One region of the Thioalkalivibrio sp. AKL12 genome, then DNA from elsewhere that is predicted to be linked to it. Evidence: predicted binding sites of a transcription regulator. Region 1 holds the regulator's gene; each other region holds the start of a gene.
What was found. Region 1 encodes sigma-54, which starts transcription at its own class of promoters, with help from an activator protein. Its sites were predicted from a motif close to TGGCANGNTNCNTGCTT; they were not measured.
Positions count from the first base shown of each region.

Region 1 (2,201 bases):
CTTCGCGAATTTCTCGTTGACGTAGTCGCGCAGGGCGTCGGTGATGTCCACGTGGTGGCCGGTCAGGTTGATCTGCATGGTCAGGACTCCTTGGTTACTTGCTGCCGGTGGGCATCGAGGCCATCTGCCGGCGTTCGCTGGATGAAGGGATGTGCATCGCCTCGCGGTACTTGGCCACGGTGCGGCGCGCTACGTTGATGCCCCGGTCCGACAGGACCTGGGCGAGCCGGGCATCGCTGAGCGGCTTGTTCGGGGGTTCGTCGCCAATCAATTCGCGAATCATGGCACGGATGGCGGTGGCGGAACACTCGCCGCCATCGTTCGTGCCGACATGGCTGGAGAAGAAATACTTGAACTCGAAGACCCCGCGCGGGGTGTGCATGTATTTCTGCGTGGTAACCCGCGAGATGGTCGATTCGTGCATCTCCAGGGTCTCGGCAATGTCGCGCAGGATCAATGGCTGCATCGCGACGTCGCCATGCTCGAGAAAGCCCTGCTGGCGGTGGACGATCGCCTCGGCGACCCGCAGCAGGGTGTCGTTGCGGCTGTGCAGGCTCTTCAGGAACCAGCGTGCCTCCTGCAGCTGATCACGCATAAAGGCGCTGTCGCGGGCATCCGAGACCTGGCGCACCATGCCGGCGTAGAGGTCGTTGATGCGGATGCGCGGTGCGATCTCCGGGTTTAGATCCACGCGCCAGCCCTCGGTGGTGTGGCGCACGTAGACATCCGGGACTACGTATTCCGAGGTGGCGGAGCTGATCTGTGCGCCGGGCCGCGGGTTCAGGGTGCGGATCAGATCCAGTGCGCGGGCCAGTTCGTCCGGGTCGCGTACGCCGGACTGGCGCTGCAGGGCCTTGTAGTCGCGCTTGCCCAGGCTGTCCATGCCGTGTTCCAGGATCGCCCGTGCGGCCTCGCGGGCCGGGGCGTCCGGGGCCAGTTCGCGTAGCTGGATCTCCAGGCACTCCCGCAGGTTGCGCGCGCCGACCCCCAGCGGGTCGCACTGCTGAATCCAGTGGAGCACTGCCTCGACCTCGTCGACGCCGACGGATTCATCCTCGCCTCGGCTGATGGTCTCGGCCAGGGTGTCGAGGTCGCCCTCGAGATAGCCGTCGGGGCTGATGGCGTCGATCAGGGCCGCCCCGATGCGCTGGTCGCGCGGTGTCAGATGGCTCAGATGCAGCTGCCACAGCAGGTGATCCTGCAGGCCCTCACCGTCGTCGTCGCTGGTGTTTTCCAGCGGGTCGCGGTCATCCACGCCCTTGTTGGGCGTCGGGGCCGGCTCGTAGATGTCGTCCCAGCGGCTGTCGGTCGTCAGTTCCTCGGGGATCACGTCGTCGCTGGTAGTGGTGGCCTCCATGCGATCGCCTTCCACCAGCTCGCCGTCCTGGTTCAGGCGCTCGGTGTCGGCCTCGGCATCTTCGTCCTCGACCTGTTCGAGCATGGGGTTGCTCTCCAGCGCCTGCTGGATCTCCACCTGGAGCTCGAGCGTGGACAGCTGCAACAGGCGGATCGCCTGCTGCAGTTGCGGGGTCATGGTCAGCGTCTGACCCAGCTGCAGATTCAGGCCGGGTTTCAGCATCGGGTATGCGGGGCGAGGGTGGGCATTGATGGAATCTTAAAGCCTGCCTTGTGGTTTGTGCACCGACCGGGCCGCATATGGGGCGCTTTCACAGGCGGAAGTTCTCGCCGAGATAGACCCGGCGCACCTGGGGATCGGCCAGCAGCTCGTCCGGTGTACCGGCGGCGAGCAGGCGTCCCTCGCTCAGAATATAGGCCCTGTGGCAGATGCCGAGGGTCTCGCGCACGTTGTGATCGGAGATCAGTACGCCGATGCCGCGCTGGGCGAGATGCCGAATCACGTCCTGGATGTCGCCCACCGAGATCGGGTCCACCCCGGCGAAGGGCTCGTCCAGACAGATGAAGCGCGGATCCCCGGCGAGGGCGCGGGCGATCTCGGCCCGGCGCCGTTCCCCACCGGACAGCGCGATGCCCGGGCTGTGGCGCACGGTCTCGAGCTGGAACTCCTCGATCAGCGCATCGCCAATGCGCCGGCGCTCGTGGCGATCGAGTCCGGGGCGCAGCTCGAGCACGGCCTGGAGGTTGTCCCACACGCTCAGGCGGCGAAAGATCGAGGCCTCCTGCGGCAGGTAGCCGAGGCCGGCGCGCGCGCGCACATGGATGGGGGCGCGGGTGATATCGCG
Region 1 covers NZ_KB898903.1:32,817-35,017, forward strand. The annotation lists gene hpf (ribosome hibernation-promoting factor, HPF/YfiA family) at 1-78, opposite strand, end outside; gene D579_RS0111840 (RNA polymerase factor sigma-54) at 95-1,579, opposite strand; gene lptB (LPS export ABC transporter ATP-binding protein) at 1,668-2,201, opposite strand, start outside.

Region 2 (2,201 bases), on a different contig from region 1:
CGGCCATGCTGCAGTTGTTCGACCTGATTCGGCGGATCGCGGCCGCCGACGGCAGTGTCCTGATCACCGGCGAGTCCGGTACCGGCAAGGAACTGGTGGCGCGCGCGCTCCATGCGGAAAGCGAGCGGGCCCGTGGTCCGTTCGTGGCGATTAACTGCGCGGGCATCCCCGAGGCCCTGCTGGAGTCGGAGTTGCTGGGGCACGTGGCGGGTGCGTTCAGCGGGGCCAAGGGGGCTCGGCGCGGCCTGTTTACCGAGGCCGACGGCGGCACCCTGTTCCTGGACGAGATTGCCGAGATGCCGGTGGCCATGCAGAGCAAGCTGTTGCGTCTTCTGCAGGATGGTCGCGTGCGTCCGGTGGGCGCCAACGAGGAGATCGCGACCGATGTGCGTATCGTGGCGGCCACACATCAGGATCTGCAGACGCATATTGCCGACGGTCGTTTCCGTGAGGATCTCTACTATCGCCTGGAGACCTTTCGTATCGAGATCCCGCCGCTGCGCGAGCGTGGCGATGACATCGAACGCCTGGCCCTGCAGTTCCTGCGTCAGCAGGCCCTGGCCCGCGACCTGCCCGAGCGTCGCCTGAGCCCGGAGGCCCTGCGCGCGCTGGTGCGGTATCCGTTCCCGGGGAACGTCCGCGAACTCGCGAGTCTGATGGAGCGTGCCGCCACTCTGGCGGCCGGCGAGGTCATCGAGACCCGTGATCTGCCGGAGCGCGTATTCGAGGCGCCCGCCGAGGATCCCGGCGGAACGACGGGCGACCGGGCGGAGGGGGCGACGCCGGTACCGGGGATGGGCGACGACGGCCAGTGGCCGACCCTGGAGGAGCGCGAGCGCGACTACATTCGTCGGGTGCTGGAGCATGTGGACGGCAACAAGCAACGCGCTGCGCGGATCCTCGGCATCGGCCGCAAGACGCTGTACCGCAAACTCGGGGAATCCGACCCATCGTGACATCCTGACCCGGGTCGACCTGACCCATGTGTCATTCTGACCCGGTTTACCGTTGGGGCGTTCCCCGGCCCTTTCGGGATGATGAGAGCATAAGTCGCTGTTTCAAAGTGTTTTGTTTGTCTTTTTCCAATCTTGGCACGATGCCTGCTCCTCCTGGGACAGCAATCGAGGAATCGGAACCGCAGTGATGGACCATTCCTCCTCACACGGTTGCAACGAAATCGGGCGGGCGGACGATCGACCTTGAGTCGTCGCCGGCTTCGCCCCGAGATCCGAACGATCCAAAGGAAAAGGAGCAACATGATGAATATGCGCAAGACGATGCTCGCGATGGCCCTGACCTCCCTGTTTGCCGTGGGTGGAGCCGCCTCTGCCCAGTACGGCGGTGCCGAAGGTGGTGCCGGTGGGGGCGACATGGGCGGTGCCCAGGGCGGCCAGCCGCCGGCCCAGGAAGGCGGTGCCGGTGGCGGTGCTCAGGGCGGCCAGCCGCCTCAGGGTGGTGCCCAGGGTGGCGCGGCCCAGGGCGGTGCCCCGATGCAGGAAGCCCCCGAGGTGGATCTGAGCGAAGAAGACATCGACACTTTCGTAACCGCCTTCGTTGCGGTGCAGGAAGTGCGCGAAGACTTCGCCGACCGCCTGCAGAGTGCCGAGGACGAAACCGAGGCCCAGTCCATGCAGCAGGAAGCACAGGACGAAATGGTCAACGCGGTTGAAGACTCGGGCATGAGCGTCGAGGAATACAACGAAGTGGCCATGGCCCTGCAGAACGACCCCGAGTTGATGCAGGAAGTCCAGGAGCGCGCTGAAGCCCAGCTGTAACGGGCAGCGCAAAACCGCCCCGGGCATTGCGCCCGGGGGGTTGCAGGGGCCGGCCTTCGGGTCGGCCCCTTGTTTGTGTCCGGGGCATGCACGCGAATGTTCGGCACATTGATCCGTGATTCCCCCGAGGGCGGACGCCTTCGCGTCTCGGGAATTGTCCCTGTAGCTTGAATTGGGCAGAGGGAAGCGTTATTCTTGCGCGCTTTCTGAATCGCCCCGACCTCGGAGCATCGAACATCATGAGTACCATTAGCGCCAAGCCGGCCGAAGTCGAACGCGACTGGTTTCTCGTCGACGCCGACGGCAAGACCCTCGGTCGACTCGCCACGGAAATCGCACATCGCCTGCGCGGGAAGCACAAGCCCGTGTACACGCCGCATGTCGATACCGGCGACTACATCGTCGTGATCAACGCGGAGAAGATCC
Region 2 covers NZ_KB898902.1:10,462-12,662, reverse strand. The annotation lists gene D579_RS0111440 (sigma-54 dependent transcriptional regulator) at 1-956, shown strand, start outside; gene D579_RS0111435 (DUF4168 domain-containing protein) at 1,260-1,775, shown strand; gene rplM (50S ribosomal protein L13) at 2,015-2,201, shown strand, end outside.
Region 2: D579_RS0111435 (DUF4168 domain-containing protein) is a predicted target of sigma-54. The motif match lies at 1,090-1,106, and genes of this name have one in related genera.

Region 3 (2,201 bases), on a different contig from region 1:
TATGCGGTGTTCTTCGGTGCGCCCGAGGGGCTGGATTCCGACGGCGTGGGCGGCGATAACCCGCTCAATGTGCCGATCGTCGGACATTCGGTGATGGACCTGGTGCAACGCCAGGCCAGTCGTCTGCAGTCGGTGGAGGACGAGCTGCAGGCGGCGCGCCAGGCCTTGGCCGAGCGCAAGACGATTGAGCGAGCCAAGGCACTGCTAATCCAGCATCGCGGCCTGACGGAGGACCAGGCCTACAAGCTCCTGCGCCAGACTGCGATGAACCAGAACCGGCGTCTGGCCGAGGTGGCCGAGGCGACCGTCGCCATGTCTGACCTGCTGGGGAAGGGCCTGTAGGAGCCGCCTTGGCGGCGAAGCCCCTGCCCGCGCCGGACTTTGGCAGGGGCTTCGCCGCCAAGGCGGCTCCTACGGCGGGTTAGGTCGCCCTCTGGCAGCGCACTATTGCAGGTCAACTGCACCGCAAGTGCGCCCCAGGCTGGTGCCTCAGGGATCGGCTTCCGGACTTCGGGCTTCCCGCAAGCGTTCGACCCGGTGTTCGAAACCATCCGATTTTTCCGCGCCACGTGGCGATTGTTTCCCGCATGGTCGCCTAGCAACGGCTAATTGGCACACCTCCTGCAGGAGTATGGGCAAGACGAGCCAACGGCGGTTCGTCGCCTGACAACAGGGAGACCCGATGACCGGGGCTCCCGTGAGACTGGACAAAGGCGTCCATCACCCGGCTGCACAAGCGGCCGGGCTGATGCGACGCCTTTTTTCGTTTTTGGGATGTGTTTGCTGACAAGGGGAGTGAACCCGTAATGACCGATCAAACGAACGACACGAAGAACACCTCCGGCCTGTCGCGCCGGCGTTTCCTGGGCGGCATGGCCGCCGGAATCGGCGCCACGGCAATGGGCCTTTCGGGCGCGGCGCCCTGGGGCTATGCGAAGGCCGGCAATGGCAAGCCGGAGACCACCGAGGCGAAGCTCGGCTTCATCGCGCTGACGGATGCCGCACCGCTGTTCATTGCGTTGGAGAAGGGCTTTTTCGCCGCTCACGGCATGCCCGATGTGCAGGTGCTGAAGCAGTCCTCCTGGGGCACGGTGCGCGACAACCTGGATCTGGGGTCGCAACGCGGCGGAATCGATGGCTCGCACATTCTCACGCCAATGCCCTACCTGATCCATCGCCGGGGCACGCCGATGACGATCCTCGCGCGACTGAACCTGGCCGGGCAGTGCATCTCGGTCGGGGACGAGTACGCCGACCTGAAGGTCGGCACCGACACCACGGAGTTCAAGGGCGCCCTGGCCGAGAAGGCCGCCGGCGGTGACGACATTCGTGCGGCGATGACCTTCCCGGGCGGGACCCATGATCTGTGGATCCGCTACTGGATGGCCGCCGGCGGGATCGATCCGGACCGCGACATCGCCACCATCGTGGTCCCGCCGGCGCAGATGGTTGCCAACATGCGCGTCGGGTCCATGGACACCTTTTGTGTCTGCGAGCCGTGGAACATGCAGTTGATCAATCAGGGCATCGGCTACACCGCCAACACCACCGGCGAACTGTGGCACAACCACCCGGAGAAGGCGCTGGGCATGCGTGCCGACTGGGTGGAGGCTCATCCGAACGCGGCGCGCGCCCTGACCATGGCGGTGATGGAGGCGCAGATGTACTGCGAGGACCCGGCGAACAAGGAGGAGGTCGCCGAGATCTGCTCGCGCCGGCGCTACATCCACGCCCCGTACGGCGACATCATCGACCGCATGCAGGGGAACTTCGACTACGGCACCGGCCGCGTGGTCGAGGACCACCCGGACCAGATGCGCTACTGGAAGGATCACGCCTCCTATCCGTTCAAGAGCCACGACCTGTGGTTCCTCACCGAGGACATCCGCTGGGGTTATCTGCCGCCGGATCTGGACATGCCGGCGCTGGTGGACGAGGTCAACCGCGAGGACATCTGGCGCGAGGCGGCCGCCGAGCTCGGTATTGACTCCGCCGACATCCCCGAGTCCACCTCGCGCGGCAAGGAGGCCTTCTTTGACGGCAAGGTCTTCGATCCCGAGAACCCGCAGGCCTATCTCGACAGCCTGGACATCAAGGCGATCGCGTCCTGACGCGGCGGCCCGACGACACCCGAAAAAAACGATTCAAGAGGATTCCGCCATGAGTGCCATTCTCGACCGCACCATGACCTTCGGCTCCGG
Region 3 covers NZ_KB898893.1:101,543-103,743, reverse strand. The annotation lists gene D579_RS0105245 (nitrate regulatory protein) at 1-342, shown strand, start outside; gene D579_RS0105240 (CmpA/NrtA family ABC transporter substrate-binding protein) at 807-2,111, shown strand; gene ntrB (nitrate ABC transporter permease) at 2,161-2,201, shown strand, end outside.
Region 3: D579_RS0105240 (CmpA/NrtA family ABC transporter substrate-binding protein) is a predicted target of sigma-54. The motif match lies at 611-627, and genes of this name have one in related genera.